DNA from 2 places in the Citrobacter telavivensis genome. Region 1 is predicted to be linked to the other one. Evidence: predicted binding sites of a transcription regulator. Region 1 holds the regulator's gene; the other holds the start of a gene.
The links. The regulator LexA, encoded in region 1, represses DNA repair genes until DNA is damaged. The targets are predictions, from matches to a motif close to TNCTGTATGTACATACAGNA.
Positions count from the first base shown of each region.

Region 2: dinB (DNA polymerase IV) is a predicted target of LexA. The motif match lies at 2,448-2,467, and genes of this name have one in related genera.

Region 1 covers NZ_JBGUBF010000006.1:61,148-68,626, reverse strand. The annotation lists gene zur (zinc uptake transcriptional repressor Zur) at 278-793, shown strand; gene ACERJC_RS20260 (CsbD family protein) at 871-1,080, opposite strand; gene dinF (MATE family efflux transporter DinF) at 1,211-2,536, opposite strand; gene lexA (transcriptional repressor LexA) at 2,621-3,229, opposite strand; gene ACERJC_RS20245 (diacylglycerol kinase) at 3,353-3,721, opposite strand; gene plsB (glycerol-3-phosphate 1-O-acyltransferase PlsB) at 3,892-6,312, shown strand; gene ubiA (4-hydroxybenzoate octaprenyltransferase) at 6,447-7,319, opposite strand; gene ubiC (chorismate lyase) at 7,332-7,479, opposite strand, start outside.
Region 2 covers NZ_JBGUBF010000001.1:26,761-34,239, reverse strand. The annotation lists gene pepD (cytosol nonspecific dipeptidase) at 1-1,241, shown strand, start outside; gene dinB (DNA polymerase IV) at 1,377-2,432, opposite strand; gene dpaA (peptidoglycan meso-diaminopimelic acid protein amidase) at 2,698-3,438, shown strand; gene ACERJC_RS00155 (class II glutamine amidotransferase) at 3,409-4,176, opposite strand; gene lpcA (D-sedoheptulose 7-phosphate isomerase) at 4,393-4,971, opposite strand; gene fadE (acyl-CoA dehydrogenase FadE) at 5,211-7,479, shown strand, end outside.

The DNA.
Region 1 (7,479 bases):
TAAGCCCATTTTATTCGCAGGTGAAAATCGTCTCTGCCAGTATCAACCGGACAAAGCTGGAGCATTGCTGTGATTAACAAGGAAAAAGTTGCCTGTTTTGCCCCGTCCTTTTATCGCCGGGGCGTTTATTTTTGTGACATGCCTCAATATATATAGAAGAGTTTGTAAATCAGGGAAAGATTAGCGGGCGATTTATCGCTCTGGTCTGGAACTCGGCGTTTCTCCCATAACATGATAAAGTGAGGGTTTTCTTACTCCATGCGATCCGAGGTGCCCAATGGAAAAGACCACAACGCAAGAGTTGCTGGCGCAAGCTGAAAAACTGTGCGCGCAACGCAATGTGCGCCTGACCCCACAGCGCCTCGAAGTGTTGCGTCTGATGAGCCTGCAGGAAGGCGCGATTAGCGCTTACGATCTGCTCGACCTGCTGCGTGAATCCGAACCGCAGGCCAAGCCGCCAACGGTCTATCGCGCCCTCGATTTTCTGCTTGAACAAGGGTTTGTGCATAAAGTCGAATCCACCAACAGCTACGTGTTGTGCTACCTGTTCGATCAGCCGACCCATACTTCCGCCATGTTTATCTGTGACCGCTGCGGCGCGGTGAAGGAAGAGTGTGCGGAAGGCGTGGAAGACATTATGCATACGCTGGCAGCGAAGATGGGATTTGCCCTGCGCCACAATGTCATTGAAGCACACGGATTATGTTCAGCCTGCGTGGAAGTAGAAGCCTGTCGTCATCCTGGCGAGTGCCAGCACGACCATTCGATTCAGGTTAAAAAGAAGCCCCGTTAAGGGCGTGGGCGGCACGCGATGCCGCCCGAAGCAAACAGAGGGGTGTACATCCTTGTACTCACGGGTAAGAGGGGGGATTACCAGCGATAGTCGTTGCGTTTTTCCCAGCTATCGACCTCTTTCTCCGCCTGGTCTTTCGCGTAACCATAACGTTCCTGGATTTTACCCACCAGCTGATCACGCTTACCTTCAATGACCGTCATATCGTCATCGGTCAGTTTGCCCCACTGCTCTTTCACTTTACCTTTGAACTGTTTCCAGTTACCGCCGACTTCGTCTTTATTCATCATAACGTCCTCTTTATTAGGCTGTGAATAGTGAGAGTAAACCGCCCAACTGCGTTCGTTTTCTGCTGGACGTGAGATTAAGTGTAGTCATAGATTCTGGGTTAAATTCACTATTCAGAATCTTTAACCATTACGAGACAGCAAACCAGGTTCCGTTTCGCCAGTGACGCCGCCAGATCCAGGCTAATGACAGCCCACGCAGCGCCAGAAATACCGCCAACGCCAGCCATAAACCGTGATTACCCAACACGGGTAGCGCGAATAGCGTCAGCGCAAACCCGGCGGCGGCCACCGCCATGCTGTTGCGCATTTCAGCCGCCCGCGTTGCGCCGATAAACATGCCATCCAGCAGATAGCACCAGACGCCGACCAGAGGCAAAATCGCCTGCCAGAGCAGGTAGCGATCGGCCAGTTGTTGGATTTGCGGTAGTGATGTCAGCAGCGCAACGATCGGTTCGCCGGCGAGTAAATAAACCAGTGAAAACAGCAGCGCGACGATACCAGACTGACGGCACGCGGCACGCCAGACTTCCAGTAACTGACTGCCGTCGCGGGCACCATAGGCCTGACCGGAATGCGCCTCCACGGCGTAAGCAAAGCCATCCAGCGCATAGGCCGTAAACGTCAGCAGCGTCATCAATACGGCGTTAACGGCGATGATATCGCTGCCCAGTCTGGCCCCCAGCACGGTGATAGCGCCAAAGCAGAGTTGCAGCAGCAGTGAACGCAGCATGATGTCGCGATTGAGCGCCAGAAGACGACGAATGTTTCCCCGCCAGGCCTGTTTGAGCATAACGAGGGAGACGCCACGCAGGTGCAACACCTTGCGCACCATCAGCAAACCGATCAGCAGCGTCGCATATTCCGCGATCACCGTCGCCAGCGCGGCCCCTTGCACGTTCATGTGCAACCCCATCACCAGCCAGAGGTCGAGCACAATATTCAGGATATTGCCGACAATCAGCAGGATCACCGGCGCACGCGCGTACTGTACGCCCAGTAACCAACCGAGCAGTACCAAATTCGCCAGCGATGCCGGGGCGCTCAGCCAGCGAATGGCCAGAAACCGTCTTGCCTGTTCCAGCACCGCTTCGCTACCACCCACAATGTGCAGCGCCAGATCGATAATCGGTGTACGAAAGAGCGCAATCACTGCCCCTGCGCCCAACGCCAGGATCAGCGGTTGCACCAGAGCCCGCGCCAGCGCCTGAGGATTCTTCGCACCGAACGCCTGCGCCGTCAACCCGGTCGTGCTCATGCGTAAAAAGAGCAGGAGCATGAACAGAAAACTGGTTGCCGTCGCCCCCACCGCCACCCCGCCGAGATACACGGGGCTGTCCAGGTGACCAATGACCGCCGTATCCACCAGTCCCAACAGCGGAACGGTGATATTGGAGAAAATCATCGGTAAGGCGAGACGCCAGAGCGCTTTGTCAGCAGAAGCAAAAAACGGCATGGAGCGAGCCTGAGAAGAGGTTATAACGAGAGTGGTGAGAGTGCCGGATGGCGGCGTAAACGCCTCATCCGGCCTACAGGAATACTACAGCCATTCACCGTTACGGATGACGCCAACGGCCAATCCTTCGATGGTGAAATTCTGTTCGCGAAGGTCAACCAGGATAGGTTTAAATTCGCTGTTTTCAGGCAGCAACTCAACTTTGTTGCCCTGTTTTTTCAAGCGTTTGACCGTCACTTCGTCGTCGATACGCGCCACAACCACCTGGCCATTACGCACATCCTGGGTTTTGTGTACCGCCAACAAATCGCCATCCATAATGCCGATATCTTTCATCGACATTCCGCTGACGCGCAGCAGGAAATCGGCATTCGGCTTAAACAAAGACGGATCCACCTGATAATGGCCTTCAATGTGCTGCTGCGCCAGCAAGGGTTCGCCCGCCGCAACACGACCGATGAGTGGTAAACCCTCTTCTTCTTCCTGCAGCAGTCGAATGCCGCGAGAAGCGCCGGAGACGATTTCAATTGCTCCTTTACGCGCCAGCGCTTTCAGGTGTTCTTCAGCCGCGTTTGGGGAACGGAACCCCAAACGCTGTGCGATCTCTGCACGCGTCGGTGGCATACCTGTCTGGCTGATGTGATCCCGAATGAGATCAAACACCTCTTGTTGCCTGGCCGTTAACGCTTTCATTCCGCCCCCTGGGTGTATATACAGTTATGCTGTGAGTATATACAGCTAAAGGTGATTTTGGAACCACAAACTGCACATTCAACAGCAGATTTAACTTGTTATGGAATCAGGGTCGAAAAAACCTTAGCGAAAATGTGTCCACAGCAGGATGCCCCAGGTGATCAGCGCCACAATGATAGAGAGCAGCACCGCCGCCGAGCCCATATCTTTTGCGCGACCAGAGAGTTCGTGATAGTCAGAACCAATACGGTCCACCACGGCCTCGATGGCGCTGTTCAGGATTTCAACAATCATGACCAGCATGACGGAGCCAATCAACAGCACGCGCGTAATGGCATCCACATCCAGCCAACAGGCGATAGCCACGGCCAGCAAAACCGCCACGCTCTCCTGACGGAACGCGGCCTCGTTAATCCACGCGGCGCGAAAACCTTTCCAGGAATAGCCTGCGGCTTTGATAATTCGGGTGAATCCAGTGGTATTATTAGCCATTAAAAGAACCTTTTTGCATTATTGGCGTCAATGACATTGTCTTGTTAACTCATGTGATTCGAGTTAAGGCAACGCGGCGCGAAGTATGACGGGATACACCAGAAATTCACATGACTTTCTGATATCCTTGCAACGCAATTGCATTATTAACCAGAGGCTTTACATCGTTTATGTCCGGCTGGCCACGAATTTACTACAAAATCCTGAATTTACCATTAAGCGTACTGGTAAAAAGCAAGTCTATTCCGGCAGATCCTGCCCCGGAGTTAGGACTCGATACCTCTCGTCCAATTATGTACGTTTTACCGTACAACTCCAAAGCGGACTTGCTGACGCTGCGCGCGCAATGCCTGGCGCACGATCTCCCCGACCCATTAGAGCCGCTGGAGATCGATGGCACGCAGTTACCGCGCTATGTGTTCATTCACGGCGGACCGCGGGTGTTCACCTATTACACGCCGAAAGAAGAGTCCATTAAGCTGTTCCATAACTATCTCGACCTGCATCGCAGCAATCCGGATCTGGATGTGCAAATGGTGCCGGTGTCGGTGATGTTTGGACGCTCACCGGGTCGCGAGAAGGGTGAGGTTAACCCGCCGCTGCGTATGCTTAACGGCATCCAGAAATTCGTTGCCGTCTCCTGGCTGGGTCGCGACAGCTTTGTCCGTTTCTCTCCTTCCGTCTCCCTGCGCCGCATGGCCGATGAGCACGGCACGGATAAAATCATTGCGCAGAAACTGGCACGCGTGGCGCGTATGCACTTTGCCCGTCAGCGACTGGCTGCTGTGGGGCCACGTCTGCCTGCACGTCAGGATCTCTTCAACAAGCTGCTGGCGTCCAAAGCGATTGCCCGCGCGGTAGAAGATGAAGCGCGCAGCAAGAAAATCTCCCATGAAAAGGCGCAGCAAAACGCGATTGCGCTGATGGAAGAGATCGCCGCCAACTTCTCATACGAGATGATTCGCCTGACTGACCGTATCCTGGGCTTCACCTGGAACCGGCTCTATCAGGGGATTAACGTTCACAACGCTGAGCGCGTGCGCCAGCTGGCGCACGACGGGCACGAAATTGTCTATGTTCCCTGCCACCGCAGCCACATGGACTATCTGTTGCTCTCTTACGTGCTCTACCACCAGGGGCTGGTGCCGCCGCATATTGCCGCGGGTATCAACCTGAACTTCTGGCCGGCAGGCCCGATCTTCCGCCGCCTGGGCGCGTTCTTCATTCGTCGTACCTTTAAGGGCAATAAGCTCTATTCCACCGTCTTCCGTGAGTATCTGGGCGAACTGTTCAGCCGCGGCTACTCGGTTGAATACTTTGTCGAAGGCGGTCGTTCCCGTACCGGTCGTCTGCTGGATCCGAAAACCGGCACGCTGTCGATGACTATCCAGGCGATGCTGCGCGGTGGCACCCGTCCGATCACCCTGGTGCCGATTTACATCGGTTACGAACACGTGATGGAAGTGGGAACCTATGCCAAAGAGCTGCGCGGGGCAACCAAAGAGAAAGAGAGTCTGCCGCAGATGCTGCGTGGCTTGAGCAAGCTGCGTAATCTCGGTCAGGGCTACGTGAACTTTGGCGAGCCGATGCCGTTGATGACATACCTGAATCACCACGTGCCGGAGTGGCGCGAGTCTATCGATCCCATCGAAGCCGTGCGTCCAGCCTGGCTGACGCCAACGGTGAACGGGATTGCGGCAGAGCTGATGGTGCGTATTAACAACGCGGGTGCGGCAAACGCCATGAACCTGTGCTGCACCGCGCTGCTAGCTTCTCGTCAGCGTTCGCTGACCCGCGAGCAACTGACCGAGCAGCTCAACTGTTATCTGGATCTGATGCGCAATGTGCCGTATTCCTCTGATTCGACCGTACCGTCTGTCAGCGCCGACGATCTTATCGATCACGCGTTGCAGATGAACAAGTTCGAAGTCGAGAAGGATACCATTGGCGATATCATCATTCTGCCGCGCGAGCAGGCGGTGCTGATGACCTACTATCGCAATAACATCGCGCATATGCTGGTGTTGCCTTCACTGATGGCGGCGATCGTCACCCAGCATCGTCATATTTCCCGCGAAGCGCTGCTGCAACACGTTGACGTGCTCTACCCGATGCTGAAAGCCGAACTGTTCCTGCGCTGGGAGCGTGATGAACTGGCAGGCGTGATTGACGCGCTGACGGCTGAAATGCAGCGTCAGGGGCTGATTACCGTTCAGGACGACGAGTTGCATATCAACCCGGCCCACTCCCGCACGCTGCAACTGCTGGCGGCGGGCGCGCGCGAAACGCTGCAACGCTATGCCATCACCTTCTGGCTGCTGAGCGCCAACCCGTCTATCAACCGCGGGACGCTGGAGAAAGAAAGCCGCACCGTGGCGCAGCGTTTGTCCGTGCTGCACGGTATCAACGCACCGGAATTCTTCGACAAGGCGGTGTTCAGCTCACTGGTGCTGACCCTGCGTGACGAGGGTTACATCAGCGATACCGGCGATGCGGAACCGGGCGAAACGATGAAGGTGTATCAGATGCTGGCGGAGCTCATCACGTCGGATGTGCGCCTGACGATTGAGAGCGCAACACAAGGCGAGTAATACATAGAAAAGCCGGTCGAGATGACCGGCTTTTTTTATGTCAGATTGCCGGATGGCGGCGTTCCGCCTGATCCGGCCTACATCGGCTTACCGTCTGGTAGGCCAATAAGCGCAGCGCCATCGGACAAGATGCTTTATAAGTGCCAGTAACTCATCGCCAGACCGATAAAGAGTACCAGTCCCACGTAGTTATTGTTCATGAACGCTTTGAAGCACGCTTCACGTTCGCGGTTGGCAATCAGCTTCTGCTGCCAGACAAACAGCGCGCCAGCGACCAGTACAGACCCGTAATAGCCCAGCCCCAGGCCGTTCAGACAACCAATCAGGGCCATCAGCGCCAGCACCGCCACCTGCAAGATACCGATGATCAGCTTGTCATGCTCGCCAAACAGAATGGCGGTCGATTTGATGCCGATTTTCAGATCGTCATCGCGGTCAACCATCGCGTACTGCGTGTCGTAGGCCACCGCCCACAGAATGTTGGCCAGGAACATCAGCCAGCAGCTCAACGGTACCGATTCACTCACCGCCGCGAAGGCCATCGGAATCGACCAGCCAAACGCCGCCCCCAGCACCACCTGCGGTAGATGGGTGTAGCGCTTCATAAACGGATAGACCCACGCCAGCGCCAGCGCCGCAATTGACAGCAGAATGGTCATGGTATTGAGCGTCAGCACCAGTAGAAACGAGAGCACCACCAGCACGACAAACAGCGTCCGGGCCTCTTTCTCCGTCACCGCGCCGCTGGGCAACGGGCGGTTCGCCGTGCGTTTAACGTGCCCGTCGAATTTCCGATCGGCATAGTCATTAACCACACATCCGGCGGCACGCATCAGCCAGACCCCGGCGACAAACACCGCCAGGATCCACAATTGAGGGACTCCAGGGGTCGCCACCCACAGCGCCCACAGCGTCGGCCAGAGCAGCAGTAAGGCGCCGATGGGCTTATCCGTACGCATCAAGCGGTGAAACGCCAGCAGCTTATTCTGCGTCAGACTCCACTCCATTTTATTTTCCTCTTAGTACAACGGTGATGCGGGTAAAAACAGTTCGGTCAACATCAGCGGCTTACCGCTCAGTCGCAGTCGGGAACGGCGTCCCCACAGCCCGGCATCACAACCAATTTCAATAAAATCTCGGGTCAACGTCGATGATGTAAACAGATAA
Region 2 (7,479 bases), on a different contig from region 1:
TGCAAGCGCACCTGGATATGGTGCCGCAGAAAAACAACGACACCGTACACGATTTCACTAAAGATCCGATTCAGCCTTATATTGATGGCGAATGGGTGAAAGCGCGTGGCACCACGCTGGGTGCCGATAACGGCATCGGGATGGCTTCCGCACTGGCCGTTCTGGCTGACGACAGCGTCGTTCACGGCCCGCTGGAAGTGCTGCTGACCATGACGGAAGAAGCGGGTATGGACGGTGCATTTGGTCTGCAGGCCAACTGGCTGCAGGCGGATATCCTGATCAACACCGACTCTGAAGAAGAAGGTGAAATCTACATGGGTTGCGCGGGGGGGATCGACTTCACCTCTAACCTGCCGCTAACCCGCGAAGCCGTTCCGGCAGGTTTCCAGACCTTTAAGCTGACCCTGAAAGGGCTGAAAGGCGGCCACTCCGGTGGCGAAATCCACGTCGGTCTCGGCAACGCAAACAAACTGTTGGTTCGTTTCCTGGCCGGTCATGCTGAAGAGCTGGATCTGCGTCTGGTTGATTTCAACGGCGGTACACTACGTAACGCAATTCCGCGTGAAGCCTTTGCGACCGTCGCCGTCGCGGCGGACAACGTTGATGCGCTGAAAGCGCAGGTCAACGCTTATCAGGACATCCTGAAAAACGAACTGGCTGAAAAAGAGAAAAACCTGGTGGTTCTGCTGGAAAGCGCAGCGAACGATAAAGCGGCACTGACGGCGCAGTCTCGTGACGGCTTTATCCGTCTGTTGAACGCGACGCCAAACGGCGTGATCCGCAATTCCGACGTCGCAAAAGGCGTGGTTGAAACCTCACTGAACGTGGGTGTCGTCACCATGACCGATGACAACGTCGAAATCCATTGCCTGATCCGTTCGCTGATCGACACCGGTAAAGACTATGTCGTTAGCATGCTGGACTCACTGGGCAAACTGGCGGGCGCGAAAACCGAAGCCAAAGGGAGCTACCCTGGCTGGCAGCCGGATGCGAACTCGCCGGTGATGCATCTGGTACGCGAAACCTATCAGCGTCTGTTCAACAAGACGCCGAACATCCAGATTATCCACGCGGGTCTGGAGTGCGGTCTGTTTAAAAAACCGTACCCGGATATGGATATGGTCTCTATCGGGCCAACCATCACCGGTCCGCACTCACCGGATGAGCAGGTGCATATCGAAAGTGTCAGTCATTACTGGACGCTTCTGACCGAACTGCTGAAAGCGATTCCGACAAAGTAAGTCACGATCGTTATGCTTTAAAAATGCCGGATGGCGGCGCATTGCGCCTTATCCGGCCTACGAACTGTCAGCAGATTTGTAGGCCGGATAAGTGAAACGCCATCCGGCAGTTTTCATACCCGTTATTCATCGCGGTTATAACCCCAGTAATAACTGTCGTTCCAGTTGCGGGTCCAGCAGAGTAACATGAAGTCCCACCAGACGAACGCCCCGCCCTCCCCGGCGTTCTTCCCAGGTTTTACGCGCGGTAGAGATCAGATCTTCTTTATTCAGTCGCGGCCAGACGTGTTCCTGGGTGGTTTGCTGAAAGTCATTAAACTTTAGCTTCACCCCCTGACGGGCGATGAGCAGATCGGGTTTCACTTTCGCCAGTCTTCGTTCAAGTTCCGGATATAACCGTTCAATAATCGCTTCACAGTCAGACCATTCATGAATGTCTTCCGCCATTGTGCGTTCAACGCCGACCGATTTGCGTAAGCGTTCATTATTGACGTCCCGTTCGTCGATTCCCTGACTGCGCTCCCACAGTACCCGCCCAAACTTACCGAAGCGCTTGAGTAATGTCGCCAGGTCGAACTGTTGCACATCACCGCAGGTGCGTAGCCCCATGCTTTCCAGCTTTGCCGCAGACACTTTACCGACGCCGGGAATTTTACCCAGCGGCAACGTGCTGAGGAACGCCGGGACATCATCCGGCGTAATGACATATTGCCCGTTGGGTTTATTCAGATCGGAGGCGATCTTGGCCAGAAACTTCACCGGTGCCACGCCCGCCGATGCGGTAAGTTGCAGTTCGTTGAAGATAGTCTGGCGGATCTCCTGGGCGATGAGCGTTGCTGAACCATGACAGTGCGTGCTGTCTGTGACATCCAGGTATGCTTCATCCAGAGACAGCGGTTCAATTAACGAGGTGTAGCGTGAAAAGATGTCCTGAATCTGGCCGGAGGCTTCTTTATAGGCTTCGTAGCGGCCGGGTAACAGCGTGAGGTGTGGGCACAACTTCAACGCCATTCCGGTCGGCATCGCACTGCGCACGCCAAATTTACGGGCGGGATAGTTGGCGGTACTGATGACACCTCTGCGCTCGCGGCTGCCGCCAATCGCAATAGGAATATCGCGCAGCGCCGGGTTGTCACGCATCTCAACCGCTGCGAAAAAACAGTCCATATCAATATGTATGATTTTACGCATCACTCACCTCCACAGCACTGTTTAAGTATACAGTGTTTTTCTGCAATGGGAAGTCGATGAGAACGCACTAAAGTAAAACGCGGCGAGTTGCAACAAAAGAAATATCTGAGATCGTTTTAGTATAAATTGTAAACGCACCACGAGGGGCTTGCGAAAAAATGTCGTGGTGTTAATGTGAGCGCTCCAAATCCAGATTAGTCCGATTTGGGGATCTTATTATTTGCCGTTCTGGCGTGTGCAATCGTTTTATCAAGGAACAAGCAGTATGCGTAAAATCGCATTATTTATTGCGATGCTTTTGATCCCGTGCGTGTCATTCGCCGGCTTGCTGAGTAGCAATAGCTCCACGACGCCGATCAGCAAAGAGTATAAGCAGCAATTGATGGGATCGCCGGTCTATATACAGATCTTCAAGGAAGAGCGCGCGCTCGATCTCTACGTCAAGATGGGCGAACAGTATCAACTTCTCGATAGCTACAAGATTTGTAATTACTCCGGCGGCTTAGGTCCAAAACAGCGCCAGGGGGATTTTAAAAGTCCGGAAGGTTTTTATAACGTCCAGCGTAGCCAGCTCAAACCCGATAGCCGCTTTTATAAAGCCATTAATATTGGCTTCCCGAACGCCTATGACCGTGCTCACGGTTATGAAGGCAAATACCTGATGATTCACGGTGCCTGTGTCTCCGTTGGCTGCTATGCCATGACCGACAGCGGCATTGATGAGATTTTCCAGTTTGTCACTGGCGCGCTGGTCTTTGGTCAGTCGAGTGTTCAGGTCAGTATTTATCCTTTCCGCATGACCGACGCCAACATGCAGCGCCACAAGTATTCCTATTACAAAGAGTTCTGGTCGCAGTTAAAGCCGGGATACGATTACTTTGAGCAAACTCGCAAGCCACCGACCGTTTCTGTTGTCGATGGCCGCTATGTCGTCAGCAAGCCGTTGAGTCACGAAGTGGTTCAGCCGCAACTGGCGTCAAACTACGCGCTCCCCGAGACAAAATAACGCCCACTCGCCTGGCATAATTTTTTGCCAGGTTTCGTTTCCTGTCAGCGGTTGCGTCGCAATCACGGTGACCACATCGTTGGGTGTGGTCTCTGAGCTGAAGTCAATTTCCACATCCTGATCCAGTAGCGTCGCCACACCAAACGGCGCGCGGCGGGTGATCCAGAAAAGATTGGTTGAGCAGAATGCCATCACATAGCGGCCATCTGACAACAACATGTTAAAGACCCCTTTCTCACGCAGTACCCCCGCCAGCGTCGCGATATACCTGAATACCGCCGTCATATTGCCCGGCGTGCGAGGGTAGCGCTGAGTCAGTTTGTGCAGCAGCCAGCAGAATGCCTTTTCGCTGTCGGTTTCACCGACGGGGCGAAAATTGCCGGTTTCCAGCGATTTATAGCCTGAGAGTTGCCCGTTGTGCGCATAGGTCCAGTTACGGCCCCACAGCTCACGCGTGAAGGGATGCGTGTTCTCCAGCGCCACTTCACCCCGGTTCGCCTGGCGAATATGGGCAACCACGGAGCAGGATTTGATCGGGTAGTCCTGTACCAGCCTGGCGATGGGAGAATTAAAGCTGGGTTGCGGATCTTTGAACGTCCGGCAGCCTTTGCCTTCATAGAAGGTGATGCCCCAGCCGTCTTTGTGCGGCCCGGTTCCTCCCCCCCGCTGAACCAGCCCGGTGAAACTAAAGCAGATATCGGTAGGCACATTGGCGCTCATCCCGAGCAGTTCGCACATACATCACCTCCACGAAACGCCACAATGAAGCGGAAGGCGTAATTGTTACAGCCAATCAGGACTCAAAATGGCAGATAAAATAATATGCTACACCCTAAATAATTCGAGTTGCAGGAAGGCGGCAATGGAAGAAATCCCCAGGAGCATAGATAACTATGTGACTGGGGTTTCTGAGTACAGCCAACGCACCTGCAGCTTGAAGTATGACGGGTATAGTTATTTAACCATCTCTTTTTCGATCAGCTGGATCAGGATATGAATCACTTTAATATGAATTTCCTGAATACGGTCAGCATAGCCGAAATGCGGAACGCGGATTTCGATATCGGCGGTACCGGCCATTTTGCCGCCGTCTTTACCGGTCAGGGTGATCACTTTCATCCCCTTTTCGCGCGCCGCAGCGATGGCTTTGATCACGTTACCCGAATTGCCGGACGTCGAGATGCCTAACAGCACATCGCCTTCGCGCCCTACCGCTTCCACATAACGGGAAAAGACGTAGTCGTAACCGAAATCATTGCTGACGCAGGAGAGATGGCTGACGTCGGAAATCGCAATGGCCGGATAGCCCGGACGGTTTTCGCGATAGCGCCCCGTCAGCTCTTCTGCAAAGTGCATGGCGTCACAATGAGAGCCGCCGTTTCCGCAGGACAGTACCTTACCACCCGCTTTAAAACTGTCTGCCAGCAGGACCGCCGCGCGCTGAATGGCGTGAATATTGGCGTCATCTTTTAAAAAATTAGCCAGCGTTTCCGCCGCTTCGTTCAGTTCGTTACGAATAAGATCCTGGTACATGAGGATATCCTTCAGCATGAATGTAAATGACAGGATGCAGTGTACCGGATAGCTCTGGCAGCGAGAAGCATAAGCCACATCAATGGCGACGGCTTTTGATTTTTCGTGCCGCGGAAAACAGCAACAATGTGAGCTTTGTTGTAATTATTTTGTAAACACATTGATAAAAGATTTTACATCCACTACAACCATAACATCACAAGTGGTCAGACCTCCTACAAGCAAGGGAGCTTTTCGTTATGATGATTTTGAGTATTCTCGCTACGATCGTTCTGCTCGGCGCGCTGTTCTATCACCGCGTGAGCTTATTTCTCAGCAGCCTGATTTTGCTCGTCTGGACGGCGGCGCTTGGTGTTGCCGGACTGTGGTCAGTCTGGCTGCTGATTCCGCTGGCCATTATCCTCGTGCCGTTCAACTTTACGCCAATGCGTAAGTCGATTTTCTCCGCGCCGGTGTTCCGCGGCTTCCGTAAGGTCATGCCGCCAATGTCGCGTACGGAGAAAGAAGCGATTGATGCCGGTACCACCTGGTGGGAAGGCGATCTGTTCCAGGGCAAACCGGACTGGAAAAAACTGCACAACTACCCGCAACCGCGTCTGACCGCCGAAGAGCAGGCGTTCATCGACGGCCCGGTAGAAGAAGCGTGTCGCATGGCGAATGACTTTCAGATAACCCATGAGCTGGCCGATCTGCCGCCGGAGCTGTGGGCATTCCTGAAAGAGCATCGCTTCTTCGCGATGATCATTAAGAAAGAGTACGGCGGGCTGGAATTCTCGGCTTACGCACAGTCTCGCGTACTGCAAAAATTGTCCGGCGTCTCCGGGATCCTGGCGATCACCGTGGGCGTGCCAAACTCTTTAGGCCCTGGCGAACTGTTGCAGCATTACGGTACGCAAGAGCAAAAAGACCATTACCTGCCCCGCCTGGCGCGTGGTCAGGAAATCCCTTGCTTTGCACTGACCAGCCCGGAAGCGGGTTCCGATGCGGGCGCCATTCCGGATACCGGCATCGTCTGCATGGGTGAGTGGCAAGGACAGCAGGTGCTGGGGATGCGCCTGACCTGGAACAAGCGTTATATCACCCTTGCGCCTATCGCTACCGTTCTGGGGCTGGCGTTTAAACTTTCCGACCCGGATAAACTGTTAGGCGGCGATGAAGAATTGGGGATCACCTGTGCGTTGATCCCGACCTCAACGCCGGGTGTGGAAATTGGTCGTCGTCACTTCCCGCTGAACGTCCCGTTCCAGAACGGTCCGACGCTCGGTAAAGACGTGTTTGTGCCGATCGATTACATCATCGGCGGCCCGAAAATGGCCGGTCAGGGCTGGCGTATGCTGGTGGAATGTTTGTCGGTAGGTCGCGGCATTACGCTGCCGTCAAACTCTACCGGCGGGGTAAAATCCGTCGCGATGGCGACCGGGGCCTACGCCCATATTCGTCGTCAATTCAAAATCTCCATCGGTAAGATGGAAGGGATCGAAGAACCGCTGGCACGCATTGCCGGTAACGCCTACGTGATGGATGCTGCCGCGTCCCTCATCACCTACGGCATTATGCTGGGTGAGAAGCCAGCAGTGTTGTCGGCTATCGTGAAGTATCATTGTACCCATCGTGGTCAGCAGTCGATTATCGACGCAATGGATATTACCGGCGGCAAGGGCATTATGCTCGGCGAAGGTAACTTCCTCGCGCGGGCCTACCAGGGCGCACCGATTGCTATCACCGTGGAAGGCGCCAACATCCTGACCCGTAGCATGATGATCTTCGGCCAGGGGGCGATTCGCTGTCATCCGTATGTGCTGGAAGAAATGGCGGCGGCGCAGAACAACGATGTGAATGCGTTCGACAAACTGCTGTTCAAACATATCGGTCACGTCGGTAGTAACAAGATGCGCAGCTTCTGGCTGGGTCTGACGCGCGGCTTAACCAGCCAAACACCCACCCGCGATGCGACAAAACGGTATTATCAGCACCTTAACCGTCTGAGCGCTAACCTCGCGCTGCTCTCCGACGTTTCGATGGCGGTATTGGGCGGCAGTCTGAAACGCCGTGAGCGCATCTCCGCCCGTCTGGGCGATGTGTTGAGTCAGCTGTATCTGGCCTCTGCGGTACTGAAGCGTTATGACGATGAAGGCCGCCATGAAGCCGATCTGCCGCTGGTTCACTGGGGCGTTCAGGATGCACTCTATAAGGCGGAACAGGCGATCGACGATCTGCTGCAAAACTTCCCGAACCGTCTGGTCGCCGGGCTGCTGAAGGTCGTGATCTTCCCAACCGGTCGTCACTATCTGGCCCCGTCGGACAAGCTGGATCACAAAGTCGCGAAGATTTTGCAGGTTCCGAGCGCCACCCGTGACCGCATTGGTCGTGGTCAATACCTGACGCCGAGCGAGCATAACCCGGTAGGATTACTGGAAGAGGCGCTGCTGGACGTGATGGCCGCCGACCCTATCCACCAGCGTATTTGCAAAGAAATTGGCAAAAACCTGCCGTTCACCCGTCTGGACG